DNA from 4 places in the Streptomyces sp. NPDC048436 genome. Region 3 is predicted to be linked to each of the others. Evidence: riboswitches for the same ligand, from Rfam matches in the RefSeq annotation. Region 3 holds a riboswitch; each other region holds the start of a gene.
What was found. A riboswitch is a leader RNA that binds a small molecule or an ion and turns the genes downstream of it on or off. The one in region 3 is predicted to bind cobalamin.
Positions count from the first base shown of each region.

Region 1: it holds a riboswitch for cobalamin, as region 3 does, so the genes downstream of both, ACGFX9_RS02390 (ABC transporter substrate-binding protein) here and ACGFX9_RS05670 (CbtB-domain containing protein) in region 3, are expected to answer to the same signal.
Region 2: it holds a riboswitch for cobalamin, as region 3 does, so the genes downstream of both, metE (5-methyltetrahydropteroyltriglutamate--homocysteine S-methyltransferase) here and ACGFX9_RS05670 (CbtB-domain containing protein) in region 3, are expected to answer to the same signal.
Region 4: it holds a riboswitch for cobalamin, as region 3 does, so the genes downstream of both, ACGFX9_RS00335 (cobalamin biosynthesis protein) here and ACGFX9_RS05670 (CbtB-domain containing protein) in region 3, are expected to answer to the same signal.

Region 1 covers NZ_JBICXP010000001.1:506,682-513,938, forward strand. Annotated here, with positions in the region: gene ACGFX9_RS02375 (GNAT family N-acetyltransferase) at 1-288, opposite strand, end outside; gene ACGFX9_RS02380 (ABC transporter ATP-binding protein) at 444-1,229, opposite strand; gene ACGFX9_RS02385 (FecCD family ABC transporter permease) at 1,226-2,257, opposite strand; gene ACGFX9_RS02390 (ABC transporter substrate-binding protein) at 2,254-3,270, opposite strand; cobalamin riboswitch at 3,363-3,550, opposite strand; gene ACGFX9_RS02395 (VOC family protein) at 3,592-4,056, opposite strand; gene ACGFX9_RS02400 (helix-turn-helix domain-containing protein) at 4,062-4,922, opposite strand; gene ACGFX9_RS02405 (haloacid dehalogenase-like hydrolase) at 5,111-6,253, shown strand; gene ACGFX9_RS02410 (DUF2252 domain-containing protein) at 6,291-7,257, opposite strand, start outside.
Region 2 covers NZ_JBICXP010000002.1:759,830-767,086, forward strand. Annotated here, with positions in the region: gene ACGFX9_RS09880 (VOC family protein) at 1-100, shown strand, start outside; gene metE (5-methyltetrahydropteroyltriglutamate--homocysteine S-methyltransferase) at 159-2,504, opposite strand; cobalamin riboswitch at 2,642-2,888, opposite strand; gene ACGFX9_RS09890 (MFS transporter) at 2,995-4,521, shown strand; gene ACGFX9_RS09895 (MFS transporter) at 4,533-6,053, shown strand; gene ACGFX9_RS09900 (GNAT family N-acetyltransferase) at 6,075-6,551, opposite strand; gene hemC (hydroxymethylbilane synthase) at 6,740-7,257, shown strand, end outside.
Region 3 covers NZ_JBICXP010000001.1:1,247,700-1,254,956, reverse strand. Annotated here, with positions in the region: gene ACGFX9_RS05680 (class F sortase) at 1-280, shown strand, start outside; gene ACGFX9_RS05675 (CbtA family protein) at 261-1,088, opposite strand; gene ACGFX9_RS05670 (CbtB-domain containing protein) at 1,109-1,336, opposite strand; cobalamin riboswitch at 1,369-1,490, opposite strand; gene ACGFX9_RS05665 (ANTAR domain-containing protein) at 1,837-2,592, opposite strand; gene ACGFX9_RS05660 (glycoside hydrolase family 6 protein) at 2,754-3,788, shown strand; gene ACGFX9_RS05655 (galactose oxidase-like domain-containing protein) at 3,930-5,870, opposite strand; gene ACGFX9_RS05650 (glycosyltransferase family 2 protein) at 5,867-7,257, opposite strand, start outside.
Region 4 covers NZ_JBICXP010000001.1:58,161-65,417, reverse strand. Annotated here, with positions in the region: gene cobN (cobaltochelatase subunit CobN) at 1-489, opposite strand, end outside; gene ACGFX9_RS00340 (cobyric acid synthase) at 486-1,994, opposite strand; gene ACGFX9_RS00335 (cobalamin biosynthesis protein) at 1,991-2,932, opposite strand; cobalamin riboswitch at 3,041-3,183, opposite strand; gene ACGFX9_RS00330 (hypothetical protein) at 3,349-3,585, opposite strand; gene ACGFX9_RS00325 (anion permease) at 3,598-4,863, opposite strand; gene ACGFX9_RS00320 (class II aldolase/adducin family protein) at 5,197-5,910, shown strand; gene ACGFX9_RS00315 (alpha/beta hydrolase) at 6,005-7,141, shown strand; gene ACGFX9_RS00310 (hypothetical protein) at 7,230-7,257, shown strand, end outside.

The DNA.
Region 1 (7,257 bases), 740 kb from region 3:
CTCCGCGGCCTTGATCCCGGCGGCCTCCAGGAGTGTGCCCAGGTTCGCCGGCGTCGAGGCCGGACCCACCCACCAGGAGAAGGGGCGGCCGGTGGCGGTCAGCCTCTGGACGGTCTCGGAGACGCGCCGCGGCGCGGATTCCTCGGTGAAGCGGGCCGCCGCGACGATGTTGAACGTGTCGTCGTCCAGGCCGCTGTCGGCCACCAGGAGGTCATCCGCCTCGATGATCGCCGCGTCCGCCAGCTGCCGGTGGAGGTGGCAGGCGTGCTCGGCGAGGTTCAGTTCGATCCTCGCCCGCAGGTCGGCTTCATCGTTGCCCGTGATCGGCTGCTGTGAGGCATTCATGGGGTTCTATTGCAGCAGTCCGGGTCCGCGCCGTCATCTGGTTTTGGGGATTGCGGTTCGGAGCCTGTGTTCTCAGTTCTGGGTGGGCCAGTTGTGGCCTATCCGCGCAGGAAGCGGATCGACGGGTGGGGCTCCGTCGGGTGTTGCGTCACCAGTGCTCGTACCCCGTACACCTTCGCTATCAGTTCCTCCGTGATCACCTCCGTCGGCGTGCCCGACGCGTACGCCGTTCCCTCGCTCAGTACCAGCACGTGGTCGCAGAACATCGCCGCCAGGTTGAGGTCGTGCAGGGCTATGACGCTGGTCAGGGGGAGGTCCGCCACCAAGGCGAGGAGGTCCAGTTGGTGTTGGATGTCCAGGTGGTTGGTGGGTTCGTCGAGGAGTAGTTCTCGGGGGGTCTGGGCCAATGCCCTTGCTATTTGGACCCGTTGGCGTTCGCCGCCCGACAGGGTGTGCCAGGACTGGGCTGCGCGGTCAGTCAGGCCTGTGCGGGTCAGTGCCTCCCCTACCGCCTCTTCGTCCTCCGTCGTCGGCGGCGACCACGCCCTGCGGTGCGGGATGCGGCCCAGGCGTACGACCTCCTCCACCGTCAGCTCCACCTGCGTCGTGGCGTCCTGGTCCACCACCGCCACCCTTCGTGCCACCCTGCGGCGGCCCGCGTCCCGCAGTGGGTCGCCGTCCAGCGTGACCACTCCCGACGTCGGGGCCAGGACGCCCGCCAAGATGCGCAGGAGGGTCGACTTGCCCGAGCCGTTGGGGCCCAGGAGGCCGACCATCGCTCCCGGGGGCGGGGCCAGGCTCACCCCGTCGACTATCAGGCGGCCGGCGGCTGTTCTGCTCACCCGGTCGGCTCGTAGGCCCGGGGCGGCGTACGGCGGGGTCATGTCGTCTTCCGGGTGCGGTAGAGGACCAGGACGAACGCCGGGACCCCGATGAGGGACGTGACGACCCCCACCGGGACCTCCTGCGGGTCGAGGACCGTACGGGCCAGCGTGTCCACCCACACCAGGAACACCGCGCCCGCCAGCGCCGTCACCGGGAGCAGGCGCGCGTGCCCGGAGCCGACCAGGGCGCGGGCCGCGTGCGGCAGGACCAGGCCCACGAAGCCGATGGCTCCCGCGCTGCTGACCAGCGCCGCCGTCAGGAGGGCCGTGACGGAGAGCAGGAGCAGCCGGGTGCGGGCCACGTGGACGCCCAGCGTCGCCGCCGCGTCCTGGCCGAACGCGAACGCGTCCAGGGTGCGGGCCTGCGTCAGGCAGATCGTGAGGGCCCCGACAAGGACCGCCGCGCACAGCCATACGTCCGTCCAGCCCACCCCGCTCAGCGAACCGAGCAGCCAGAACAGGACCCCCCGCGTCGTCTCCGCGTCGCCCGCCGTGAGGATCACGAACGAGGTGAGCGCGGAGAACAGCTGCATCGCCGCCACCCCTGACAGCACCACCCTGTCCGCGCTCCCGCCCAGCGTGTGGCTGAGCAGCAGCACGAGCGCGAAGGAGCAGACGGCCCCCGCGAACGCCCCCGCCGACACCGACACCGCTCCCCCGCCGACCCCCAGGACCACGATCGCGACCGCCCCCGTGGACGCTCCCGAGGAGACGCCGAGTACGAAGGGGTCCGCGAGCGGGTTGCGCAGGAGGGATTGGAGGACGGTTCCGCAGACCGCGAGGCCCGCGCCGCAGACCGCCGCGAGGAGCGTGCGCGGCATCCGCAGGTTCCAGACGATGCCATCCCTGATCGGCGTCAACTCCGCCTCGCCCCAGCCGAGATGGGCCGCCACCGCCGACCAGACGTCCGGTACGGAGATGTCCGCGGGGCCGATGGTGACAGCCACCGCCACGGAGAGGGCCAGGGCGGCCAGGGCCACCGTCCAGAGCAGGGCGGAACGTATGCCGCCCGGGGCGGCTCCCCTCACTTGGCGAAACCGAACTCGCGCAACGCGTCCGCGACTTGCTCCACACCGTCAACCGTACGGATCGTCGGGTTCATCGCCTGGCCGCTCAGCAGCACGTACCGCTTCTTCTTCACCGCGGTCAGGTTCTTCGTGACCGGGTTGGACTCCAGGAACTCGATCTTCTTCTTCGCGCTCTCGGCCGTCTGCGACTTGCGGGTGAGGTCGCCGATGACCAGGACGTCCGGGTCGCGGTCCGCCACCGTCTCCCAGTTGATCTGGGGCCACTCCTCGCGGGTGTCGTCGAAGACGTTCTTCGCGCCCAGTTCGCGGGTGATGATGCCGGGGGCCCCGCAGCAGCCCGCTATGTAGGGGGCGTCGGAGTTGGCGAACCAGTAGAGGAGCGTCGCGTCGGAGGCGTGGATGTCCTTCGTCGCCTTCGCCACCCGGCCCTTCAGCTCGGACACCAGCCGTTCGCCCCGCTCCCGCACGCCGAACGCCCGTGCCAGGTCGCGCACTTCGCCGTACACCGTGTCCATCGTCAGCGTCTTGACCCGGCTGCCGTCGCCGTCACCGCTGTTGTCCTTGCCCGCGCAGTCGGAGGGCGAGACATAGGCGGGTACGCCGAGTTCGGCGAACTTGGCGCGATCGGCGACGCCGCCCTTGCTGACCGTGGCCAGGAAGGAGGCGGTGACGAAGTCCGGCTCCTGGGCGAGGACCTTCTCGAAGGAGGGGTATCGGTCGGCGAGGCGCTCGACCTTGGCGTTGTCCTTCCTCAGGCTCCCCAGCACCGGGTCGGTCCAGGTGCCGGTGCCCGCCATGCGGTCGGCGAGGCCCAGGGAGAGCAGGATCTCGGTGGAGCCCTGGTCCAGGGAGACGGCCCGCTTGGGCGGCGCCTTGATCTCCGCCTTCTTGCCGCAGGAAGTGAGGGTCAGCGGATAGCCGTCCACCTTCTTGCTTGCCGTGGAGGTGGCCGACGAGCCGCCGCCGCAGGAGGTCAGGGTGAGGGCCGCAGCCGCGGCGAGGAGAACGGACATGCGTGCACGACGGGCTGTGGAGGACACACGATCCCTTGAGTCTCACGGCTCATACGCGGAGCCTGGCCTGCTTCGTCACCTCCGCCGCTCGGTGCGCGGGCGAAGGTGCCAGCAGGTCTTCGGACTCGGGGATCGACCGGGCGGGACGCCTTCCCAGGCGTCCGTGGACGCCCAGTGGCCGTGGCCCCGCCCGTTCTCCCTCACCGCTGCGCGTCAGTTCCGGATTCGCACCGGATTCCCTGGCCCAGGTGTGGGTTTGACTGGCTTGCGCAAGTTATCACGCGACCCTCGAACACCCTGCCGGGCGGCCTACGCCTACTGCTACGCCCCCCGCTCCGGACGCGGCGCACCGCGATACGTGCCGAACGACCACTTGTTGCCCTCGGGGTCGGCGATCCCGAACTCCCGGCTGCCGTACGGCTGGTCCTCGATCTCGCGGATGATCTTGACCCCGGCGGTGGTGAGCCGCTGGTAGAGGTCGTCCACGTGGTCGGTGACGACGTACGCCCCGAAGGTGCCCGGCTTCAGGCACCACTCCTGGGACTTCTCGTCGTACGAGCCGAGCATGATGGCACCACCCTCGGGCCAGTCCAGCTCCGCGTGGGCCACGCGGTCGCCGTCCTCGTAGACGGCGGTGCGCAGGAAGCCGACCGTGCCGACGAGGAAGTCGATCAGGGCGTGGGCGTCGTTGGCCTGGAGGGACGGCCAGACGTCGGGAGCGCGGTTCGTGCCGGACGGCTGAGGCTGCTGGTTCTCGGTCGCGTTCATGTTCTCGGTTGTGTTCATGGCTCCTACTCTTCGCCCCCGCCATGGCTCCCGGCTTGGATATTCCGGCACTCTTCGGCCATCCAGCCGCTGGGGCTGACCCCCGTGTACTGCCGGAAGTCCCGCACCAGGTGGGAGTGGTCGCAGTAGCCGCAGTCGGCGGCGATCCGGGCCAGGTCGGGGGCGGCGCCCGCTGCGACAGGTCGTACGACGGCGTTCCGCGCGCGCTGGAAGCGCATCAGACGGCCGGCCTGCTTGGGGCTCAGGCCCGTCTCGGCGCGGAAGAGCGTGGTCAGGCGGCGCTCGCTGAGCGCCACGTGCCGGGAGAGCCCGCGCAGGGTTCCCACGCCCCGGTGCCGGGCCAGCCAGGCCCAGGCCTCGGCGACCTCGGGGCGCACCGCCCCGCTGGAGTCGGCCGCGCGCTGCCTCAAGTAGGCGGACAGGGAGGCGAACCGCTCCTCCCAGGTCTCCTGCTCGCACAGCAGCTCCCGTACGTCGGTGGCGCGGCGCCCCATCACATCGGCACCGGGTGTCACCAGGTCGCGGGCCAGTTCCGCCGCGGGTACGCCGAACAGGGCGCGGGCGGCGAGCGGGTGCACGGCGAGCTGGATGCCCGCCTCGTGCTCGGGCCTGACGACGTACGCCGGGGACTGGTGCAGGCCGCCGAGGACGATGTCCGTGCGGGACGCGCCCGCGCCGCCCGCCTGCTCGGGGGTGGACCCGGTGACGACGGGACCGTCCAGCGAGAAGATCAGCGTCAGGTACGGGGACGGCAGGCCGCGGTGCAGTCCTGGCCGCTCCCCCGTAGTGCGGTAGCCGACCGCGGACGCCACCATGCCGTCGAGCCGCGGGGAGGCCCGCACGAACTCCCGGGAGACGCTCTCCATGCCTTCCAGTATGCGGCGGGCACACCTTGCCGCGCTGCCCTGGCCGCGCTGCCTGACGTGCTTACCCACCCCCTGGCGTCCCATGCCCCCCGCGTCCGGTGACGTCGATCATGGGAATCCGCGGCCCGACCTCGTACGATGACCCGCCGCTCCGGACGGGGCGCAGACCGCTCTCAGGGGGCAGAACCATGGCAGTAAAGGCAAAGGGCAAGCTCGCCGTCCTCGGCACGGCGGGCGCGCTCACCGCGGCCGTACTCGCGGGGACGGCCCTGTGGCCGAGCACGGACGCCACGGCGGCGGACGCCTCCGCGAAAACCGCGAAAACCGCCGCGAAGACCGCCACCGAGCTGCCGCACTGGCCCAAGCCGGTCGCGACGAAGCTGGGCAAGGTCATCGCGAAGAACGGTCACAAGGGCGCGTACGCCGTCTTCGACGCGGACAACACGACGTACCGCAACGACCTGGAGGAATCCCTCCTCCCCTTCCTGGAGATGAAGGGGGTGCTGACCCGCAAGTCGATGGACCCGTCGCTGAAGATCATCCCCTTCAAGGACACCGCGAAGCACAAGGAGAGCCTCTACAGCTACTACAACCGGCTCTGCGAGGTCGACGACCAGGTCTGTTATCCGTGGGCCGCGCAGATCTTCTCCGGCTTCACGCTCAAGGAGCTCAAGAAGTACGTCGACGAACTCCTCGCCTACGACAAGCCGATCCCGGCCGAGTACTACGAGGACGGGAAGCTGACCAAGACCGAGGTCAAGGCTCCCGAGTTCTTCACCGGCATGCAGGAGCTCTACAAGTCGCTGCGCGCGCACGGCATCGAGGTGTACGTCGTCAGCGCGGCCAGCGAGGACCTCGTACGCATGGTCCTCTCCGACCCCAAGTACGGCTACAACGTGAAGCCCGAGAACGTCATCGGCGTCGGCCTGCAGCTCAAGGACCGCAAGACCGGTGAGGTCACCAGCTCCCGCAAGGAGATCGCGGAGGGCCGCTTCGACGAGAAGAAGCTCGCCAAGCACGAACTGACGCCGAACCTGTGGGCGCCGCTGACGTGGTACCAGGGCAAGCCCGCGGCCATCAACACGTACATCGACGAGTGGAAGAAGCCCGTCCTGGTGGCGGGCGACACCCCGAAGAGCGATGGCCCGATGCTGTTCCACTCGGCAGACGTGTCGCACGGCGGGGTGCGGGTCTGGGTCAACCGCAAGGACTCGTACATGAAGGAGCTGGACGGGATGAAGCGCGAGAACGCCGACCGGCAGCGGGAGTTGGGGCAGAAGGTGACCGCGGACAAGCGGTGGCTGACGGTGGTCCCGGACGAGATCCGCTAGAAACCGCGCTTCCCCTCCCCCTCGCTTCCGCCGGGCCTCACCGTGGCCCGGCGGAAGCGTCGGACGCGCTCACCAGGCCCGCGGCGATCGCCTCGCCGAGCGCCGCGTGGTCCGCCGCGTTCTGCACGGCGTAGCGCAGCGCGAAGTCCGCGATGGCCCGGTCGAACGTGTCGGAGCCGCCCAAGTAGGCGGCTATCGCGATGCGGTCGCCTGAGCGGGCGTGGGCCAGGGCCAGGGCGGTGCCGCAGAGCCGGGCGTAGGAGCGCAGTTCCTTGGGGGACATGGCCTCCACGTCCGCCGAGCCCTTCATGTCGCGGAGCCGGCGCCAGTAGTAGGCGCGGCCCTGGGGGCCCGTCATCCAGCCGAGGAAGATGTCGCCCGCCGCCTGGAGCAGCCGCTGGCCCGCGACCACCCGGTGGCCGGGATGCACGTACGGGCCCGCCGGAAGATGCTGCTCAAGGACCGACCGGTCCGCTTCCTTGATCTGCAGGAAGAGCGGGTCGTCGATGTCGCGCCCGGCGAGCAGCACGACGAAGCAGCGGGTGCCGACGCTCCCCACCCCGGCCGCTTTCCGCGCGGCGTCCACGAAGTGGTAGCGGTCCAGGAGGAGTCGGCGTTCCTCGGAGAGCGTGGAGCGGTAGTCGCCGAAGATCTTGCGTACGGCCGTCAGCTCCGCGCCCGCCGGTTCGAGGAGTGGCGGATCGTGGATGATGCGGCGCTCGCCGTCCACGACTTCCGTCAGCTTGCCGAGCGCCTGGAGGCTGGTGCGGTGGCGGGCCCGGTCGCGGTCGAGGGTGGCCGTCACGCGCTTGCGGGCGCGGGCGGAGCGGACGAGGGGCAACAGGTCGTGGGTGTCCGTGCGTTCGTACCAGACCGCCAGTTCGCCGAGGCCCGCCAGGCGTCTCATCGACGTGCGGTACGCCGCCACGGCCGCGAGGCACGCGTCATGGGCGCCGCCCTCGGTGTGGCCGTTGTCGCGCGACGCCACGGCGACGCTGGCGGCC
Region 2 (7,257 bases), on a different contig from region 3:
CGTGCCCCTGGAGAAGCAGATGTGGGGCGACGTGTTCGGCATGTGCACGGACCGCTTCGGCATCCCCTGGATGGTCAACATCGTCCAGCAGCAGGGCTGAACGAAGCCCCCGCCGGAAGCGCGAAGCGCGCATCACGCTTCCGGCGGGGCCGATTCCGCTACCCCTCGGCGGGAAGGTTGCCCCGCACCCTGCGCGCGGCGGCCGTCATCCGCTCCAGGGCGGGACGGACCTCGTCCCAGCCCCGCGTCTTCAGACCGCAGTCCGGGTTGATCCACAGCCGCCCGCTCGGCACGGCCTTCAGGGCGCGGTCGATCAGGTCGGTCAGCTCACGCTCGGCCGGTACACGCGGGGCATGGATGTCGTACACCCCGGGGCCGACCTCACGCGGATAGCGCGCCTCGGCCAGCTCGTCGGCGATCTGCATCCGCGACCGCGCGGCCTCCAGGCTGATCACATCGGCGTCGAGATCCTCGATGGCGGCGAGGATCTCACCGAACTCCGCGTAGCACATGTGCGTGTGGATCTGCGTGTCGGCGCGGACCCCCGAGGTCGCGATCCGGAAGGCCTCCGTGGCCCACGCCAGATACGCGGGCCGGTCCTCGCCCCGCAGGGGCAGCGTCTCGCGCAGGGCGGGTTCGTCGACCTGGATGACGGCGGTGTCGGCGGCCTCCAGGTCGCCGACCTCGTCCCGCAGGGCGAGCGCGACCTGCCGTGCCGTCTCGCCGAGCGGCTGGTCGTCCCGTACGAACGACCAGGCCAGCATGGTCACGGGCCCGGTCAGCATGCCCTTGACGGGACGGTCCGTGAGCGAGCGGGCATACGAGGTCCAGCGCACCGTCATCGGCTTCGGCCGCGAGATGTCGCCCGCCAGGACCGGCGGCCGCACATAGCGGGTGCCGTACGACTGGACCCAGCCGTGCCGGGTGGCCAGATAGCCGGTGAGTTGCTCGGCGAAGTACTGCACCATGTCGTTGCGTTCGGGCTCCCCGTGGACCAGGACGTCGAGGCCCGCCTTCTCCTGGAACGCCACGACTTCGCGGATCTCCGCGGCGATCCGCTCCTCGTAGGCCGCCGCGTCGATCCGCCCCGCCCGCAAGTCGGCGCGCGCGGTGCGCAGTTCGGTGGTCTGCGGGAAGGAGCCGATGGTGGTCGTGGGCAGCGGCGGAAGGCCCAGGCGGGTGTGCTGGGCCGCCGCGCGCTGCTCGTAGGCCTGGGGTCGGCGGGTGTCCTCGGCGGTGACGGCGGCGCAGCGGGCGCGTACGGCCGGGTCGTGGGTGAGGGCGGATCCGGCGCGAGACGCCAACGCCGCCTTGTTCGCTGCAAGTTGGGGCGCGATCGCGTCGGCTCCGCCGCCAAGGCCCCTGGTCAGCGTGACGACTTCGTCGGTCTTCTGCCGGGCGAAGGCGAGCCAGCGGGCCACCTGCGGATCGAGGTCGCGCTCGGCGGCGGCGTCCAGCGGGACGTGCAGCAGGGAGCAGGAGGGCGCCACGTCCACGCGGTCGGCGAGGCCGAGCAGGGTGGCGAGCGTCGACAGGGACCGCTCCAGGTCGTTGATCCATACGTTGCGTCCGTCGACGACACCCGCGACGAGGCGCTTGCCGGGCAGTCCGCCCGCCGCGGCCAGCGCGTCGAGGTGGGCGGCGGCCGGGCCCGTGAAGTCCAGGGCCAGGCCCTCCACGGGTGCTTGGGCGAGGACGGGCAGGGCCGCGCCGAGCCGGTCGAAGTAGGAGGCGACGAGCAGCTTGGGCCGGTCGGTGAGTGCGCCGAGGTCGCGGTAGGCGCGGCCGGTGGCGCTCAGCACGGACGCGGGCTGGTCCTGCACCAGGGCGGGTTCGTCGAGCTGGACCCAGTCGGCGCCCGCCGCGCGCAGATCGGCGAGGACCTCGGCGTACACCGGAAGCAGCCGGTCGAGCAGCGTCAGCGGTTCGAAGCCGGGGTCGACGCCCGCGGCGGGCTTGGCCAGGAGCAGGAACGTGACGGGGCCGACGAGGACGGGCCGGGCCGTCAGACCCAGGGCGCGCGCCTCGGTGAACTCCCGCACCTGCTTGCCCGAGTCGGCGCGGAACACGGTGTCCGGGCCCAACTCGGGGACCAGATAGTGGTAGTTGGTGTCGAACCACTTCGTCATTTCGAGCGGCGCCGCCTCCTGCGTGCCGCGCGCCATGGCGAAGTACCCGTCGAGCGGGTCGGTTTCGACGGCTTCGCGGTGCCGGTCGGGGATCGCACCGAGCATCACGGACGCGTCTAGGACGTGGTCGTAGAGCGAGAAGTCACCGGTGGGCACTTCGCCGATCCCGGCGTCGGCGAGCAGACGCCAGGTGTCGCGGCGCAGGCGGGCCGCGGTCTCGTGCAGGGCGCCGGCGGTGGTGCGGCCGGACCAGTAGCCCTCGATGGCCTTCTTCAACTGCCGGTCGGGGCCCTGCCGGGGGTAGCCGTGGACCGTGGCGAGAGGCCGTGCGGTGGTTGTGGCGACGGGCCGTGCGGTGGGCGTGGGGTCAGTCACGTCAACTCTCCTTCGCGAGTCGAGCGGTCGGACTCGATGCCGCACGAGGACGCGAAGGGACAGCACAGACACGGATGCCGAGCACCCTGCCTGGTCCGCCGACCCGCCCTCGAGGTCACCGAGTTACCGCGCGCCGTGGTGGCGTGCGGGCAGGTGGCAGGTCTTCGGACTCGTGGGCGGGCCAGGCCGCGTACGCCTCATGTGAAGGCGTGCGCGTCAGGCATCTACTGGCCGTCGCTTCCCGGACCCGGGGACCGGATCCAGTGCGGGTGACGGCGTTCGTTCCCACTCACCGCTGCGGGGCAGTCCCGGATTCCCACCGGGTTCCCTCTTGCGACGCATCCCGCCTGGCGGACGGGGCGAACCAGCTGCGGGGTCAGCCTAGCCGTAGCGGGTACGGGGCCCCACCGGGCCCCGGTCGCGGGCTCGGGGAGGCGCGCCTACGGTGTGACGGGGGCCTTGTGCGACCGGGGGTGTCTGGAGGCCACCGATGGACCGCTCACCCGCGCCGGAGCCCTTCGAAGCCGTGCAGGCCACCGGCCCCACGGCCTCCGCCGCCCCACCACAGAGCGGCGGGCGGCACGAGCACCGCTGGCTGATCCTCGGCGTCGTCGGGATCGCCCAGCTCATGGTGGTCCTCGACGCGACGATCGTGAACATCGCGCTGCCATCGGCCCAGCAGGACCTCGGGTTCAGCGACGGCAACCGCCAGTGGATCGTCACGGCGTACGCACTCGCCTTCGGCAGCCTGCTGCTCCTCGGCGGCCGGATCGCCGACCTGGTGGGCCGCAAGGTCGTCTTCCTCGCCGGACTCGGCGGATTCGCGCTGGCCTCGGCGCTCGGCGGTGCGGCGACGAGCTTCACCATGCTGGTGCTGGCCCGCGCGCTGCAGGGCGTGTTCGGGGCGCTCCTGGCGCCCGCCGCGCTGTCCCTGCTCACCACGACGTTCACGGACCCCAAAGAACGCGCCAAGGCGTTCGGCATCTACGGCGCCATCGCGGGCGCGGGCGGCGCGGTCGGCCTGCTCCTGGGCGGCGTACTGACCGAGTACCTGGACTGGCGCTGGTGCCTGTACGTGAACCTGATCTTCGCGGTCCTCGCCATGCTGGGCGGCGCCCGGCTGCTGCACGGCGGCAGGCCTGCGGACCGGCCGAAGCTGGACGTCCCCGGAACGGTGCTGGTCTCCGCGGGCCTGTTCTGCATCGTCTACGGCTTCTCGAACGCCGAGACGCATGCCTGGAGCGATGTCGACACCTGGGGTTTCCTGGTGGTCGGCGCCGTCCTGCTGGCGGCGTTCGCCTGGTGGCAGACGCGGGCCTCGCATCCGCTGCTGCCGCTGCGGGTGGTGCTCGACCGGGACCGCGCGGCGTCGTTCCTCGCGATGTTCATCTCCGGCGCGGGCATGTTCGGTGTCTTCCTGTTCCTGACCTACTACCTCCAGCAGATCCTCGGCTACACGCCCGTGAAGACCGGTCTCGCGTTCCTGCCGATGGTCGGCGTGATGGTGGTCATCTCGGTCGTCACGACCAACTGGCTCGTGCCGCGGTTCGGCGCGAAGCCGATCGTGCCGCTCGGCATGGGCCTCGCGGCGGCCGCGATGGCCTGGCTCACCGCCCTCGACGTGCACAGCGGGTACGCGGCACATGTGCTGCCGCCGCTGCTCGTGGCCGGCCTCGGTCTGGGTCTGGTCTTCGCACCCGCGATGAGCATGGCGACGGCGGGTGTCGCCTCGCACGACGCGGGAGTGGCGTCGGCGATGGTCAACACCAGCCAGCAGGTGGGTGGTTCGATCGGCACCGCCCTGCTCAACTCCCTTGCGACCAGCGCCGCGGCCGACTATCTCGTGGGCAGGCAGCCGTCGCCGGCGGTGAAGGCGCAGTCAGCCATGGAGAGTTACTCGACGGCGTACTGGTGGTCGGCGGTCTTCTTCGCGGTCGGTCTCCTCGTTACGGTCGTGCTCTACCGACGCGGCGCGCCGGTCCACTCGGACGCGGACGGCGGCGCGGTGCACATGTGAGGCGGTGAGGGATGACGTCCACCTCGGAGGCGTCCGCGAAGGACAGCGCCGACGGCGGTGTCGCGCTGGCGTCCGCGCGGGGCCGCTGGGTCCTTGCCTGCGCGGTCCTCGCGTCGGGCATGGCGATGCTCGATGGCACGGTGGTCAACATCGCCCTGCCGACGCTCGGCCGCGAACTGGACACGTCGATCGCGTCTTTGCAGTGGGTCGTCAACGCCTACATGCTCACGCTCTCCGCGCTGCTGCTGCTCGGCGGTGCGCTCGGTGACCGCATCGGCCGCCGGCGGACGCTGATCATCGGCATCGTGTGGTTCTCGGTGGCGTCGGCCCTGTGCGGCCTCGCGCAGGACGCGGGGATGCTCATCGCGGCGCGGGCGTTGCAGGGAATCGGCGGGGCGCTGCTCACGCCCGGTTCGCTCGCCCTGGTGCGTACGTCGTTCAGGGCCGAGGACCAGGCGCGTGCGGTGGGCGCGTGGTCGGGGCTCGGCGGGGTCGCGGGGGCGATCGGGCCCTTCCTGGGCGGCTGGCTGATCGACGGGCCCGGCTGGCGGTGGATCTTCCTGATCAATGTGCCGCTGGCCGCGCTCGTGCTCTTCGCGGTCCGGCATGTGCCGGAGAGCCGCGCGCGGGGCGCCGCCGACAAGCCGTTCGACGTGACGGGGGCGTGCCTGGCGGCGCTGTTCCTCGCGGGGATCAGCTTCGCGCTGATCGGCGCCTCGGGTGAAGGGTCGGCGGCGGCAGCCGTCCTGCCGGGGCTCGGTGGGCTCGCGGCGGGGGTCGCCTTCGTCGTGGTCGAGCACCGCCGCCGCAACCCGATGCTGCCGCTCTCGCTCTTCAGCTCCCGTCTGTTCAGCGCGGCCAACGTCATGACGCTGTGCCTGTACGCGGCCATCGGCGGGCTCTTGTTCATGCTGCCGGTGCAGTTGCAGACGACGCTGGGCTACGACGCGCTGCGGGCGGGGACGGCGACGCTGCCGATCACGGTTCTGATGCTGCTGCTCTCGGCTGCCGCGGGCGATCTGTCGCGGCGGGTGGGTCCCACGCTTCCGCTGGTGGCGGGGCCGTTGATCGCGGGGGCCGGGGCGCTGTTGATGCTGCGGATCGAGCCCGGCGCCTCGTACGTCACGGACGTCCTGCCGGCCGTCGTGGTGCTCGGCCTGGGGATGAGCGTGTTCGTGGCCCCGCTGACGGCGACGGTCCTGGCCTCGGTCGACGCCGGGCGCGCGGGCCTGGCGAGCGGCGTGAACAACACCGCGGCGCGGGTCGCGCAGATGCTGGTGGTCGCCGCGCTGCCGCTTGCGGTGGGCCTTTCCGGTACGGCGTACGCGGATCCGGCGGCGCTCAACACGGCGTTCGGCAAGGCGGTCGTGGGCTGCGCGGGACTCTTCGTCCTCGCGGCGGCAGCGGCGGGGGTCTTCATCCGCCCGCGCCCGGCCGCGTGGCACGAGGACCCGGGGAACACACCGCGCTGCACCTCCCATCTGGGCGTCAGTTCACCGCCGTTGGAGCCGGGGAAGGACTGTGCGGGGTGAGGATGCGCGGGGTGGGGGCTGTCAGGCCTGCGCCTCGGAGGTGTCGCGCACGAAGAGTGTGACCGTCACGCCCTCCTCGAAGCCGTTGCGCCGCATCAGCGCGGCGGACGCGGTGTTGCGCGACTCGACGTCGGTCACGACGGCGGTGGCGCCCGCGGCGGTCAGCGTCGCGCAGCAGGCCTGCACCAGATGGCTCGCGACGCCCTGGCCCTGGTAGGCGGGGGCGCTGGCGATCCACTCCAGGTTCCCCCAGTCCGGGCGCTGGTCGAACCCCATCGAGCCGCATACGAACCCGGCGAGCGCGCCGCCGTCGACCGCGACCCAGCAGGCGGACGCGTCGGCGTCCAAATGCCGGGCGATCGCCGAGAGGGACCACGACGTGTACGGCTTCACCGAGGTGTCGTACAGCTCGCGTCCCAGAGCGAGGACGTCGGCCAGATGGGTGGGGGCCATCTGTTCGAGGACGATCGGGGACCGCTGGTGCGCGGCGGTGGACATGGGACCTCCCGGGGCTGACGCCGGTGACCTGCACAGGGACGCGTGGACGGTGGCCGACTTGCCTCTCACGCTATGAGGAGGCGGTGCGTGGCGCACGCCAGGACGATCCGGCACCGGTGGCGCGCGAAGCCGCGGTGACGCGGGAGCCTTTTACCGGGCGGCCGTTGCGAGCCTCTATCGTGGTGCGCATGTCCGCTCCTGAGCTGATCCGCATCGTCTCCCGTTCCTCGCCCATGGCGCTCGCCCAGGTCGAGCGCGTACGCGCCGAACTCGCCGCGCTGCACCCCGGCATCCGTACCGAGGTCGTGCCGGTCACGACCTCCGGTGACAAGTGGATGGGGGATCTCGCGAAGCTCGGCGGCAAGGGGGCGTTCACCAAGGAGGTCGACGCGGCGCTGCTCGCCGGTGAGGCGGACCTCGCGGTGCACTGCGTCAAGGACGTCCCGGCGGACCGGCCGCTGCCCGCGGGCACCACCTTCGCCGCGTTCCTCAAGCGGGACGACATCCGCGACGCGCTCATCCACCCCGGCGGGCTGACCCTGGACGAGCTGCCGGCAGGCACCCGTATCGGCACCTCCTCAGTCCGCCGCATCGCTCAACTCGCCTCCTCGCACCCCGAGTTGGAGTGCGTGCCGATGCGCGGGAACGCGGGGCGCCGGATGGAGAAGCTGGCCGCGGGCGACGCGGACGCGCTGCTGCTCGCCGT
Region 3 (7,257 bases):
CACCGAGACGCGCCCCGCGGTCTTCTACGACCTCAGCGCGGTGCGCCCCGGCGAGAAGGTCCGCGTCACCCGGGACGACGGCTCGGTCGCGGTGTTCACCGTGGACGACGTCCAGGTGCTCAGCCGCGACCGCTTCGACGCCCAGAAGGCGTACGGCCCCCACGAGGAGGGCCGCGCCGAACTCCGCCTGATCACCTGTGGCGGCACCTTCGACCGGGAGACCCGGACGTACTCGGCGAACGTGGTGGTGTCCGCCTACCTCACTGGGGTGGAGCCGTAGGGGCGGCGCCGAGGCGCGAGGGCACTCCCGCCGCGCTCGCGCCCACGGCCCTGCCCCCGGCGGCGGCCCCTTCCCGGACGGCCCGCAGGCCAAGGCCCCCGAAGACCGCGGCGAACACGGCCCAGAGCAGGACCTGCGAGGCGACCGACAGGACGCGGAAGTCCCACAGGAGCGTCGCGTCGACGGGCACCGGGTCCGGGTTGTCCGGCAGCAGGAAGAGCACGGCGAGGACGGCGACCGTCGTGAGGGCCGCCGCGATCTGCCGCACCGGCAGAGGTCTGGGTGCCAGGCGTACGTACACCTGCCAGACCAGGAACATGCCGAGGACGCCGATCGCGACGGACGCCAGCCACATCGCCTGGCGGTCGCCGACCGTGCCCGAGTCGCCGACGCCCGGCGGGTTCGCCGGGTAGCGCAGACCGGGCAGCAGAGAGACGGCGAGGAAGGCCGCTCCCGCGAAGGTCAGGGCGCGCGGCCACGGAGCCGAGCGCGGGTCGCGGCGGTGCACCAGGGCGTACGCCACGGCGAAGAGGATGCCGAGGGCCAGACCCGCGACGACCGCGGCGACGACCAGGCCCGCGTGCTGGGTCGAGCGCGTGAAGAGCTCCTCGTGGTGCTGCACGGACTGAGCGGCGCCGTGCGCGTGCTCCTCGGCGGCCGAACGCTTCTCCTCGACGCGGATCGCCCGGTCCATCAGCGGCTCGGCGAGCAGCAGGGAGAAGAGACCGGCCGCGAGGCCCGCCGCTCCTCCCGCCGCGAGTCCCCGGCCGAGCAGGGGCAGTACAGGTGAGGACGAGGGGGAAGGCATGGTGCTCGGTCCGTCCCCGGTCAGTGGCACGGGGCACCGAAGAGGTGCCTGCCGTCGTGAGCGAACTCGTGCAGATAGCTGCCGGTCGCCGAGATGAGCGAACCGTTGTCGATGAAGACCGCGTAGAGCGCGATCAACGCGAGAATGGCCGCGGCCGACGCGATGAGCCAGTCGCGGGTCTGGGTCGCGGCGGCCTGGGCCGCCACGCTGTCGGTGTGTGCTGCGGTGTGCCCGGAGAGGACTGACATACCGATGGGCCTCCTTCTGGGGTTTCCACGCCCCATCGCAGGAGGACGACAGCTCAGTTCCTGACTTCCGCGCGCCTTGCGGCACGCGGTCACAGTGGCGGGACCGCCCCGGAATCGCACCGGGTTCCTGTCAACCGTCGCCTCGATGTATGGACTTGTCGTCCCGGAGAGTCCCAGTTGGCGATGGACACTGTCAACAGGGCGTGTGTCACTCAGGGGTGCGGGCAACCCGGCCCGGTCGGCGGCCCGCTCCCCCCGGAGCCGTCGACCGGGCTGGTCCTCGACCGCGCGCGCACGGGCTGCGGGAGTAACCCGGCGCCGGCGCGGGAGGTTCACAGGGCCATTCCGGCATACGAAATGGACGATCAGGCCGGGGGCTTGGGCCGTTGAGACGACTGTAGAACGGATGAGCGCCTGAGCCTAGAGGGCGATTGACGCCAAGTCGTGACCTGCTCCCTCTGCGTGATCACCGCAGGTGGCGCCGGTCCTCGGCGAGGCCGCTACTCAGGCCCGGACCAACTGCCGCGCAGCGCCGCGTCGTCGAGTGAGCCCTCGACCACTTCGGTGGCGACCAGCTCCATGACCAGCCGTTCCTTGCGCGCGTACCGCCGTAGGACGTCGAACGCCTCGTCCAGGTCGGTGTGCCAGCGTTCGGCGAGCATGCCCTTGGCCTGTTCGATGCGGATACGGCTGGTCAGAGCTCCCTGGAGCTGCGTGGCCAGGGTCCGGGACTCCCTGAGGGTGCGGTGGTTGTGCAGCCCCACCGCGGTGGCGTCGGCGATCGTCTGCGCCATCCGCAAGTCTCCCTCCGGCAGGCTGTTCAGGGCCGCCTCGGGTACGAAGACGTTGAGCGCGCCCAGCATGGAATCGCGCTGCCGCAGCGGCACCGCGTAGGTCGCGCCGATGCCGTGCTCGCGGGCCCGCGCCGTGAACTCCGGCCAGCGTGCGGCGGTTTCGGCGGCGGTGATCCGGACGGGCGGCACGGGCCGCCCCGTACCGAGGCTCTCCACACAGGGGCCGCCCTCCCGCTGGATCTCAAGCAGGTCGAGTGCCAGATGCCGGGGATGGCCGCTCGCCGCGGGGGAGAGCTTGCTGTGGCCGTTGACCATCACCCCCGCCGCCGTGGCCTCCAGGAGTTCCACGCAGTGGCCCGCGACGCGCCTGAGGTAGCGCTCGGGGTCGAAATCTTCGGAAAGCGTGTCCGAGGCCTCCACGAGGACTTCGGCCAGCCTTAATTCGGAGGTGCGATCCTGCATGATCTCTCCCCTGGTGGCCTTACCCCGCGCCCTGCGTCTACCCGCAGCCGCCGCGCTGTAACAGGTCTCCTACAGGTCTTCGCAGCGGACGGGCGGCCCTCGTGGGCAGGGAGTGCGTATGTCAGGATTGAGAATCGGACAGTGCGCCCAAGGGGGAGTGGATGTACCACAAAGGCACCGGCCGCGGTCATCGGATCGCGGCCAGGGGGGTGAAGGCTGCGGCGGCGTTTGCGGGGGCTGCGCTGCTGCTGTCGGGGTGCTCCTCCGATGACGGGGGCTCGGAGGAAGCGTCGGGGAAGCCGATCAAGCAGCAGCCGAAGGGCTCCGACCCCTACTGGGTCAACCCGGAGGGCAACGCGGCCAAGCAGGTCACCTCGTACGAGAAGGACGGCAAGAAGGACGACGCCGAACTGATCCGCAAGATCGCCGAACAGCCGGTCCCGGAATGGATCATCCCGGAGAACGCGGAGGACCAGGCGCGCGGCTTCACCGAGGCCGCCGACAAGGCCGACAGGGACGCCCTGTTGGTCCTCTACAACATCCCGCACCGCGACTGCGGTCAGTACTCCGGCGGCGGCGCTGCGGACGGCAACGCCTACCGCGAGTTCGTCGACCAGGTGGCCAAGGGCATCGGCGACCGCCGCGCCACGGTCATCCTGGAGCCCGACGCGGTGCTCCACATGGTCGACAACTGCACGCCCGAGGAGTTCCACGAGGAGCGCTACGACCTCCTCAAGGGCGCCATCGGGAAGCTCAAGTCCCTGAAGAACACCAAGGTGTATCTGGACGCGGGCAACGCGGGCTGGAAGAACCCTGATTCGCTCTGGGAGCCCCTGAAGTGGTCGGGCGTCGAGCAGGCCGACGGCTTCTCGGTCAACGTCTCCAACTTCCAGACGACCGAGGCCAGTACGGAGTTCGGCAAGAAGCTGTCGGCGAAGATCGGCAACAAGCCGTTCGTCATCGACACCGCGCGCAACGGCAACGGCCCGTACACGAAGGGCAAGGACGCCTGGTGCAACCCGCCGGGCCGCGCGCTGGGCGAGACGCCCACCACCAAGACCGACGATCCGCTCGTCGACGCCTACCTCTGGGTCAAGCGGCCCGGCGAGTCGGACGGCACGTGCCGGGGTGGGCCCAAGGCGGGGGCCTGGTGGCCCGAGTACGCGTTGAGCCTCGCGAAGGCAGCCGCCAAGTAGTAGCGCCCCGTAAGGGGCGCGGGGAACTGCGCGCTCAGCGCGCGAAAAGCCGCAGTCGCGTCTGCTCAGTACTCGGCAGACGCGACTGCGGCTTTTCTGTGGTTGCTCGCGCAGTTCCCCGCGCCCCTTACGGGGCCCGTCCTACGGCACGTGAACCCACTGAGCCTTGCTCGGGGTGCCCTGGTCGTCCGTCACGAAGAGCATGTACCAGCCGGACTCGACCAGGCTCCGCTCCTGAGGAATCGTCACCGTGACCCCGTCCTTGGCCTTCTTAAGGTCGAGGGCCACCGACGTCTGGTCGATGTCGGTCACGTGCGTCGACGCGCTCGGCCGGATGAGGCGGGCCGTCTTGATGGACGAGGCATGCTTCGACTTGAACGTCCCGGACCCGCCCCGCTTGATCTCCTTCGGACCGTCGCCCAGCGTCGGCTGCGAGCCGTGGTAGAGGTACGGCGGCGTGTAGATCTCGATGCGCTGCTCGAACTCGCCGGGCTTGGTGTTGGCCTCGTCGGCGTAGAGCGAGTCCGAGCCGAAGAACATCACGCGGCCGTCGGGCAGCAGGATCGAGCCCGAGTGGTAGTTGCGGCCGACCTCGGGGTCCGCGACCCGCTTCATGTTGCCGGTCTTGGCGTCGTAGATCCGCGCCTGCTTGATGTTCGAGTCACCCCGGCCGCGGTAGTCCTCCGAGCCGCCGGATATGAGCACCGAGTCGTCGGGCAGCGTCGAGGCCTGCGGGTAGCGGGTGCCCTTCTCCATCTCGGGGCCGTCCACGAACTTCGGGCTGTCGTCCTTGAGGTCGACGATGCGGGTCTTCTTGCTGGACTTGTCGGACTCGCCGACACCGCCGCCGCCGACCACCATGTACTTCTGGTCCTGCGCGGGCGGCAGTTCCACCGTGTTGGAGGTCTCCAGGAGATTCGGGTCGCTCAGCCCGGGGATCCCCTTCCAGCTGCCCTTCTTCTCCAGGTCCCAGGTGCCGGGCTTGCGGCCGACGTCGTCGGGGCCGTAGCCCGCGTTCGAACCCGAGTAGAAGAGCCTGCCGTTCTCCAGCTGGAAGACCGCCGGGTAGGTCGGGAACTGGCGGACCTGCTTGGTGTAGGTCCACTTCTTGGTCTTCGGGTCGTACACCTCGTTCTTGCCCGGGACCAGCTGGCCGATCTCGTCGAGGCCGGAGAGGCTGAGCACCTTGCCGTCCGAGAGCGTGGTCAGCGTGGGGTACCAGCGGGCCTCGTTCATCGGGTCGACCTTGATGTACTTCTCGGCGACCGGGTCGAACTCGAAGGCGTCCTTGATCCCCTGGAAGTCCTTCTTGTCCAGGGCGAGCTTCTGCGCGATGCCGTACGTGTTGCGGGTGGCGGCGCCGCTCAGGCCCTGCACGCGGTAGTTGTCCTGCGTACCCGTCTCGTACTTCGTGCCGCTCTTCTGCGCCTCGACGTACACCCGGCCGAGGCCCGGTTCGTTGCGCACGAACGCGCCGGTCTGCTTGTCGAAGACCTTCTTCGCGCGCTCGATGACGACCGGGTCCTTGGAGACGAACGTCTTGCCGTTCTTCTTGCCGGTGAACTTCGTGCCCTTGGGCAGCGTGATCGGCTTGTCCGGGTCTTCGTTGTGCACCACCATCAGGCCGCCGGCCTTGGTGATGTCGCCCTTGAGCTTCTCGTAGCGCTGGGTGCCGCCGGCTATCAGCAGATTGCCGTTGGCGAGCTGGGTGTGGCCGGTGCAGAAGAGGTCGACGGGCGTCTTGATCTTCTTGATCGTGTTCTTGACCGGGTCCCACAGGCGCGTGTCGAACTTCTTGGCGTCGAAGTTCTTCTGGTTGTTGCCGGAGCCCGCGACCAGGAGGATCTTGCCGGTGTGCAGGAGGGCCGCGTGGATGGTGTTCTGGCGGTACTCCTCGGGGAAGTTCACGACCTCCCAGTGGCCGTTGTCCGCCTTGTACTCCGGCTTGTTGATCTTGTAGTCGTGGTACTTCTCCGAACCCACGCGCCAGAGCCACGGGCCGTTCATGCCGGCCAGCGCTATGACCACCGCCGCGCCTATCGCTATGCGGCGGGCGCGGCGGCGGCTGGAGCGGTCTTTCATTTCTTACGTCCCCCAAGGGCGATCTGCATGGTCTGGTCGTTCGCCGCCCAGCTGGGCTTCTGCTGCGGCGCGTGTGGTGCCTGCGGGGCGTCGTGCGCCTGCGGCAGCTGGGCCGTGGCGTCACGCTGCTGCGGCACCATCGGGTCTCCGCCGCCGGGCGGCGGCTCCGAAGGTCCGGATCCGTGCCGGGACCCGCGCTTCTTCTTGTCCTGCCGCATGCCCCACCGCCAGGCGAAGATCGGCGCGGCTGTGATCAGGAGGGCGAACGTGGCCCAGGTGATCATCGCCGGGTGGACGTGGTCGAAGACGAACGCGGCGGCCATCGAACCGCTGAAGACCAGGATGAAGAACAGGTGGATCCGGAACGTGCCGAACAGTGTGTCCGGGCTCGCCGAATCGCCCTTGGGAGTCACCACGAACTTGCTCTTGCGGCGCAGCACGGCGTCGAGTAGGGAGCGCGCGTACACCGGAGCGGACAGCGCGGACATCACCATGCCCGCGATGCCGCCGGAGCCCTCGGGCTCGTGCGGCGAGACGTTGTGGCGGCGGTTCCAGATGTAGAGGCCGATCTGCAGCGCCGACGCGTTGCCGTAGAGCATCAGCCAGATCGTCGGGTCGATGTTCACGCCGGATGCGCCGAGGCCCAGGAACAGCGCGCAGGAGAGCGCGGCCAGGATCCAGTTCATGGCGGACATCGGGTAGAAGATGACCATCATCGTGTAGTTGAAGAGCCGCCCGGGCGGCAGCGAGAACGGCGCCTTCCAGAACTGCTTGAGGATGGTCTCGTACGTTCCGCGCGACCACCGCAGCTGCTGCGTGAAGAAGTCCGTCCAGGCGTTGGGGCCCTCACCGACCGCGAGCACGTCCGGGGTGTAGACCGACTTCCACTTCTTGCCGGTCCTGGGGTTCGTGGCGCGGTGGATCTCGAAGCCCGTGGCCATGTCCTCGGTGATCGAGTCGTACAGACCGCCGATCTGCTTCAGGGCGCTGATGCGTACGGCGTTGCTCGTGCCGACGAACATGGGGGAGCCGTAGGCGTTGCCCGCGCGCTGGATCAGGGCGTGGAAGAGGAACTGCTGGGACTCGGCGGCCTTGGTGATGAAGTTGTCGTAGTTTCCGTATACCTGCGGGCCGATGACGAAGCCGACGTTCTCGTCACGGAAGAAGCCGAGCATCCGCTCCAGGTAGTTCGGCATCGGGACGTGGTCGGTGTCGACCGACGCGAAGAAGTCGTAGTCGCCGCCGTGAGCGTCGAGCCAGGCGTTGTAGTTGCCGTGCTTGGTCTTGGCGCGGTGCGGGCCCTTGCTCATGTTCCACTTCGCGACGCCCTTGCGGGAGAAGTGGTGCACGCCGAGCCGCAGGCAGACCTCCTTGACGGCGGGGTCGT
Region 4 (7,257 bases), 1.2 Mb from region 3:
GCCCACCGTCGGGCGGCCCTCGACATACGCGCGGTCGCCGTGCACCCCGTACTCGGGCATCTTCCGCGGCTCGGCGCTCTGCCGCTCATGCGCGTCACCGGACCGCGCCTGTCCCGCCGCGAGGACGTCCTCCTTGAGGAACCGCGCCAGCTCGCGCAGATTCTCCGGGCCGCCCTCGACGAGATACCGCAGCGCCTCCGCCACGGACCCCGCGTGCACGCTCGACTCGGCCATCAGCTCCGCGTCCGGCACGGCCTCGCCGCCGAGCAGCACCGTCGGGATTCCGACGGCCTTCAGCGCGGCGAGCCCGTCCTCCCAGGCGCGTTTGCCGCCGAGCAGGCGTACGACGGCGATGTCCGCGTCCTCGACGAGCGCGGGCAGCTCGTCCTGCACGTCGACCCGGGTCGGGTTGCCGATGCGGTACGGGGCGCCGCAGGCACGGGCCGCGAGCAGATCCGTGTCGGCGGTGGACAGAAGCAGGACGGTCATGAGGGTGCCCCCGGTGCGATGAAGGGGAGACCGGCGGGTGCGCCGGTCTCGATGAGGCTGAGCAGCGCGTCCGTGTCCGCGTGTTCTTCGATCAGGTCGCCGAGCAGGTCGAGCTGCTCCTCGCGCAGCGCGCCGAAGCTGGTGTCGGGCGCGGGCACGAAACGTCTGCCGGACGCACGGGCGACCTCGGCGAGGAAGCGCCGCCGGAACGCGTCGGACTCCAGGGAGCCGTGCCAGTGCGTGCCCCACACCTCGCCGACGCGGCAGCCGTCCAAGAACGGCTCCCCGCCCAGGACTTGGGCGACGCCGTGATGGATCTCGTATCCCTCGACGGGTTCACCGAGGGCCTCGCCGACCGGCCGCGCGAGGGTCTTCTCGCGCGCGAACCGGACACGCACGGGCAGCAGCCCGAGCCCTTCCACGGCTCCCGCCCGCGACTCGACGTCGTCCTCGATGTGCTCGCCGAGCACCTGGAAGCCGCCACAGATCCCGAGCACGGGACGTCCCTCGGCCGCGCGTCGCGCGAGGGCGGCGGCGAGGCCACGCTCGCGCAGCCACTCCAGGGCGCACACGGTCCCGCGCGTCCCCGGCACGATCACGAGGTCCGCGTCGACGAGTTCCTCTGCCCGGTCCACGAACCGCACGACGACGCCCGGTTCGGCGGCCAGCGCGTCCACGTCCGTGAAGTTCGACATCAGGGGTACGGCACAGACGGCGACCCGCAGCACGTCATCGCCGACCGGGGGAGCGACCACGGACTCCCGCACGGCGCCCCGCAGGGAGACCCGGAGCCCGTCCTCCTCGTCGATGCCGAGGCCGTGCTGGAACGGCAGCACACCGAACGTCCGGCGCCCGGTGAGCTCGTGCAGCATGTCGAGCCCCGGTTCGAGCAGCGAGACGTCGCCCCGGAACTTGTTGACGAGATACCCGGCTATCAGCTCCTGGTCCGCGGCACTGAGCAGCGCGGTGGTCCCGAAGAAGGAGGCGAAGACGCCGCCGCGGTCGATGTCGCCGACGACGACGACGGGGAAGCGGGCGGCCCGCGCGATCCCCATGTTCACGATGTCCGTACGCCGCAGATTGATCTCGGCGGGACTGCCCGCGCCTTCGCAGATCACGGCGTCATAGCTGCCCCGAAGTTCCTCCAGGCATCCCACGACGGTGGAGAGCAGCGCTTCCTGCCGCCCTCCGTGGTAGCCGCGGGCGCTCATCTCGCCCACGGGCTTGCCCATGAGGACGACCTGGCTGCTGCGGTCGCTGCCCGGCTTGAGCAGCACGGGGTTCATCAGCGGGCTCGGCTCGACGCGGGCCGCCTGCGCCTGCATGGCCTGGGCGCGCCCGATCTCGGCGCCCTCACGCGTGACGAAGGAGTTGAGGGACATGTTCTGCGCCTTGAAGGGCGCGACGGAGACCCCCTTGCGGGCCAGCCACCGGCAGATGCCGGCGGTGACGACGCTCTTTCCCGCGTCGGAGGTGGTTCCGGCGACGAGCAGTCCACCACTCATGAGGCCCTGCCTTTCCGCATGGTGCTCACGGCCGCGGCGACCCCGAGGGCCAGCACCCCGACCCGCCGCGACAACCGCACGGCACGCTCGATGTCCGCGACTTCGACGCCGCGTCCTTCCGCGTTCAGGACGGGCCGGTGCTCGATGCGCCCCGCGTAGGAGAGGCTCCCCCCGAGCCGCACGCCCAACGCCCCCGCGAAGGCGGCCTCGACGGGCCCGGCGTTGGGGCTCGGATGCTTCGCCGCGTCACCCCGCCAGGCGCGCAGGGCGCCGCGCGGCGAGTCACCGGCGGCAGCCGCGAGTACGGCGGTGAGCCGGGCCCCCGGCCATCCCATGACGTCGTCGAGCCGCGCGGAAGCCCACCCGTAGCGCCGGTACTTCACGGACTTGTGCCCGACCATCGCGTCCAGCGTGTTGACGGCCCGGAACCCCGCGAGACCGGGAACTCCCCCCAGAGCCCCCCACACCAGGGCGCCGACCACGGCATCGGAGGTGTTCTCGGCGACGGACTCGACCACGGCCCGCGCGATGCCATCGGCGTCAAGGGCCTGCGGATCGCGCCCGCACAGATGCGGCAGCCGCTCCCGCGCCACCTCGACGTCCCCGGCGGCGAGCGCACCGCCGATGGCCCGCGCCTCACGCCCCAGCGAGGTCCCGCCGACCACGGCCCAGGTCGCGGCGGCGGTCAGCGCGAGCGATGCGGCGCGCGAGTCACGTACAAGAGAAGAGGCCAGGACGGCGGCGCCCGCAGCGCCCCCGGCGCACACCACGGTGTGCAGGGCGCCCCACCCGCGGTGGTCCCGCCACAGCACACGTTCGACGGCACTCGCGGCGCGGCCGAACGCGGCGACCGGATGCCCGCGGCGAGGATCGCCCAGGAAGAGATCACCGAGGAGGCCGGCGGCGGCGCCGTACGCGAAGTCGCGATCGGCACACATGGGTTCAGCCGGTCGCTGTGCCGTGAGGAGAGCTCACGCTCGGGAACTGGTCCGGCAACGGGCGGCCGCGCATGGCGATATGTCCTCACTCAGGGTGTCCGCGCCCTGGTTCGACGTGATCGGCGGCGAGAGTTCCTGGCTTCCGAGGAGTCAGCTCCTCGATGACAGTGGCGGGACCGCGCCGGATTCGCACCGGCTTCCTCTCTTGCTGCCGTATTGGCTCCGGCAGTCCACCACGGCCCGCGAAGGCCCGTCAACTCGCCGTTGACCTGCGACGGGAGAGTGTGCTGAGGCCCACAGCCGGGCTCATCGCCGGGCCCCTCGTCGCGCCTGACACAGGGCCCGCACGCGAAAGCGGGGTGCGGGCCGCCGAAGCGTCCCGCACCCCACCCGAAACGTGGACCCGAAAGCTGTCGTCAGGCGACGATCAGATAGATCCCGTACGCCACGGCCGCCGCGCAGAGCGCGAAGCACGCGTACGCACCCGTGCGCGCCGCCGCCGGGGCGCTGCCCGCGGAAGCGGTGGCGGCGGACGTCGCCGCGTCGCGCTTGGAGAGGGCGACGATGCCGAGGGTGAACAGGCCCACCAGGGCCACCGTCACGCCGAGGCTGACTCCGAAGACGGAGCTGAGAGCTGCCCAGTCGATGTTCATGGTGATCTGTCCTTACACCGTGGCGCGGGCGGAATCCGCCACAGAGCCGGTCGGGGCCGGGATGGTGGCCTTGACGAGGTCGACGTCGCTCGACGGCACCGGGCCGGTGGGCGGCGGCGTGACGGCGGCGATCGCGGTGGTCACGACACCGGCGGGCTCGGCCTCAAGGGCGTCGTCCTCGTCGTCCGTGACGTTCGTGTGGTCGACGGAGTTGCGGCGGGACAGCGACCAGATGACGGCCGAGCCGCCCACCAGGAGCGCGGCCGTCGCCGCGACGCCCCAGGGGCCCTGCTTGGTGAGGAACTCCGCGCCCGCGCCGACCAGACCGGCGGCCGGCAGGGTGAGGCCCCACGCGACGAACATGCGGGTCGCGGTGGACCAGCGGACCACACCGCCCTTGCGGCCGAGGCCCGCGCCCATCACGGCGCCCGAGCAGACCTGGGTGGTGGAGAGCGAGAAGCCGATGTGCGAGGAGGCGAGGATCGCGGTCGCGGCGCTGGTCTGGGCGGCGAAGCCCTGCTGCGGCGCGAGGTCCGTGAGGCCCTTGCCCATGGTGCGGATGATGCGCCAGCCACCGAGGTAGGTGCCGAGCGCGATGGCGATGCCGGCCGAGACGATGACCCACATCGGGGGGTTGGCGCCGGGGTTCAGGACGCCGCCGGTGATCAGGGCGAGCGTGATGATGCCCATGGTCTTCTGCGCGTCGTTCGTGCCGTGCGCCAGCGAGACGAGGCCCGCGGAGGCGATCTGACCGGTGCGGTAGCCCTTGGCGGTCGCCCTGCCGTCGGTGTTGCGGCCGATGCGGTACGTCAGGCGCGTGGCCAGCGTCGCGGCGATACCGGCGACGAGGGGCGCGGCGAGAGCGGGGATCAGGATCTTGGTGACGACCGTGCCACCGTTGATCGAGGACCAGCCCATCGACATGACCGCGGCGCCGATCAGGCCGCCGAAGAGTGCGTGGGAGGAACTGGAGGGCAAGCCCACCAACCAGGTCAGCAGATTCCAGAGAATCGCGCCGACCAGGGCCGCGAAGATCACCTCTGTCTTCAGTCCGTCCTCGTTGACGATGCCGCCGGAGATCGTTTTGGCGACTTCGACGGAGAGGAAGGCTCCGACGAGGTTCAGCACGGCGGACATGGCCACCGCCGTCTTGGGCTTGAGAGCGCCAGTCGAGATGGTGGTGGCCATCGCGTTGGCTGTGTCGTGGAAACCGTTCGTGAAGTCGAACACGAGAGCGGTAACGATCACGATCCCGAGGAGAAGCGTGATGTGTTCCATTTACCCAGGCTTCTGTTGGACGTCAGTGGCAAGTGGAACGTAGGCAATCCGAGTGAACGGAAAGTGAACTGGGCCGGGCCGTGCGGTGACCCGTTCCGGGGCATCGCCACTCCGGTTGTGCCGGGGTTCTGGAGAAGATCGCCGGCAGTGGTGCCACGAACCCCGGAATCTGGGCTTCCAGAGGCTCTGTGGGGCTGCCCGGGACTCCTGCCCCAGCCACGGGCAGCCCCGTTCGGACGACGCGGCGATCCGTTGAGGAGATCCTGATCACCTGCTGTCGACGCATGAGCTCCGCACCACCGCGCCGCAGCCCGCGGGTGACAGGATCGCGTCATGACGGAGCAGCTGGGTGGCGGTCGGCAGGACGGGATCGAGCAGGACGGGTCCGAGCGGGACGCGATCCAGCAGGACGGGATCGAGCAGGCGTGGGGCGAGCTGGTGGCGGCGGCCCGCAGGACGGTGACGGACGGCCTGGTGGTCGGCACGTCGGGCAACGTCTCGGTGAAGGTCGGCGACACGATCCTGGTCACCCCGAGCGGCGTCCCGTACGACCGGCTGAGGCCCAAGGACGCGGTCGGCGTCGACACGGACGGCAATCAGCTCTTCGGCACCCTCACCCCGACCAGCGAACTGCCCATGCATCTCGCGATCTACCGCACCACCGACGCCGAAGCCGTGGTCCACACCCACGCGGTGCACGCCACCGCCGTCTCCACCCTCGTCCCTGAGCTCCCGCCCATCCACTACATGACGGGCGTCCTCGGCGGTCCGGCCCGGGTCGCCCGGTACGCGCCGTACGGATCGGACGAGTTGGCCGAGAACATGCTCCGGGCCCTGAGGGAGCGCACCGGCTGCCTGCTGCAGAACCACGGCACCATCACCTACGGCACCACCCTCGACCAGGCGTACGACCGCACCGCGCAGCTGGAGTGGATGTCCCGCCTCTGGCTGACGGCCAGCGCGGTCCCGGGCCACACCCCGACCCTCCTGTCCCCAGGTCAGCTGAGGGAAGCGGAGGACCGACTGCGGGGTTACGGCCAGCGGTGAGGCGGGCCCCGCGCCCCCTCAGGACCCCGGGAGGACTTCACTCCGCGGGCACCGCCCACTGGCCGTACCCCTGCCAGGGCCGGACACTGGGCGGGTGCGCCCAGCCAAAGCGACAGCAACCGCCGTCACCGCCGTCACCTCCGCCCTCCTGGGCGGCGCAGCCGCCGTCGCCGCGGGCCGGTTCGCCAGCAACGCGGCCCTGAAGGCCCCGGCCGGCCGGCCGCTGCCGACCGAGCCACGCCTCACGGTCCACGCCACGGCCGCGGGCCAGATCACCCTGACCCGCGCCCTGGCGAGCCTCCGCCCCGGCACGTACGGCCTGAGCGGCAACGGCAGCCACGCCGTGATCGGTCCCGTCCTGGACTCCGCGCCGCACGAGGCGGACACCGTCGTACGCCGCCTCGAGCGCGTCACGCACGGCTCCCTTGAACCCGGCGCGAAGGTCTGGCTCACCCCGCAGGTCCACATCGGCGACCCGCACGCCGCCCTGGGCATCGACCACGCGGACGTCGACATCCCCGGCGAACTGGGCGGTCTGCCCGCCTGGTTCGTGCCCGGCGTCCGCGACACCTGGGTGATCACCGTGCACGGCCTCGGCACGACCCGTGAGCACCCGATGGTCGTCATGGACTTCCTGCACCGCCAGCAGTTCCCGGTGCTCGACCTCGCCTACCGCGGCGACCTCGGCGCGCCCCGCTCGCCCGACGGCCTCGGTCACCTCGGCGAGACCGAGTGGCGCGACCTGGACGCGGCCATCCGCTACGCCGTGCGCAACGGCGCCGAGAACGTGATCCTGCACGGCTGGTCCACCGGCGCCGCCATGGCCCTGCACGCCGCCGCGTACTCGGCCCTGCGCGACCGCATCAGCGGACTCGTCCTGGACTCCCCGGTGCTCAACTGGGAGACCACCCTGCGCGCGCTCGCCGCGGCCCGGCGCACCCCACGCCCGCTCCTGCCGCTCGCGGTGCGCGCCGCCCAGGGCCGCACCGGCCTGCGCGGCGACCGCATCCTGGAGGCCGCCGACCCCGAGGTGCTCAAGGTCCCCACACTGGTCGTCCACGGCCCCGATGACGTCATCGCCCCCTGGTCCCTCTCCCGTCAACTGGCCGAACGGCGCCCGGAACTGGTCACTCTGCACACCGTTCCGGATGCGCCCCACGGCGCCATGTGGAACGCCGACCCGGCAGGCTATGAAGAGGCGCTGCGGCGCTTCCTCACGCCCCTGATGTAGCGCGCGAAAGCTCCCCCGGGCAGCGCTCCGGAGCGTCACGAAGGCATTCCGTTTGGGTTTTCGGACCGTCAACAGGAAGACTGCTCCCGTGACGTCCCGTATCCCGCGCGACTCAA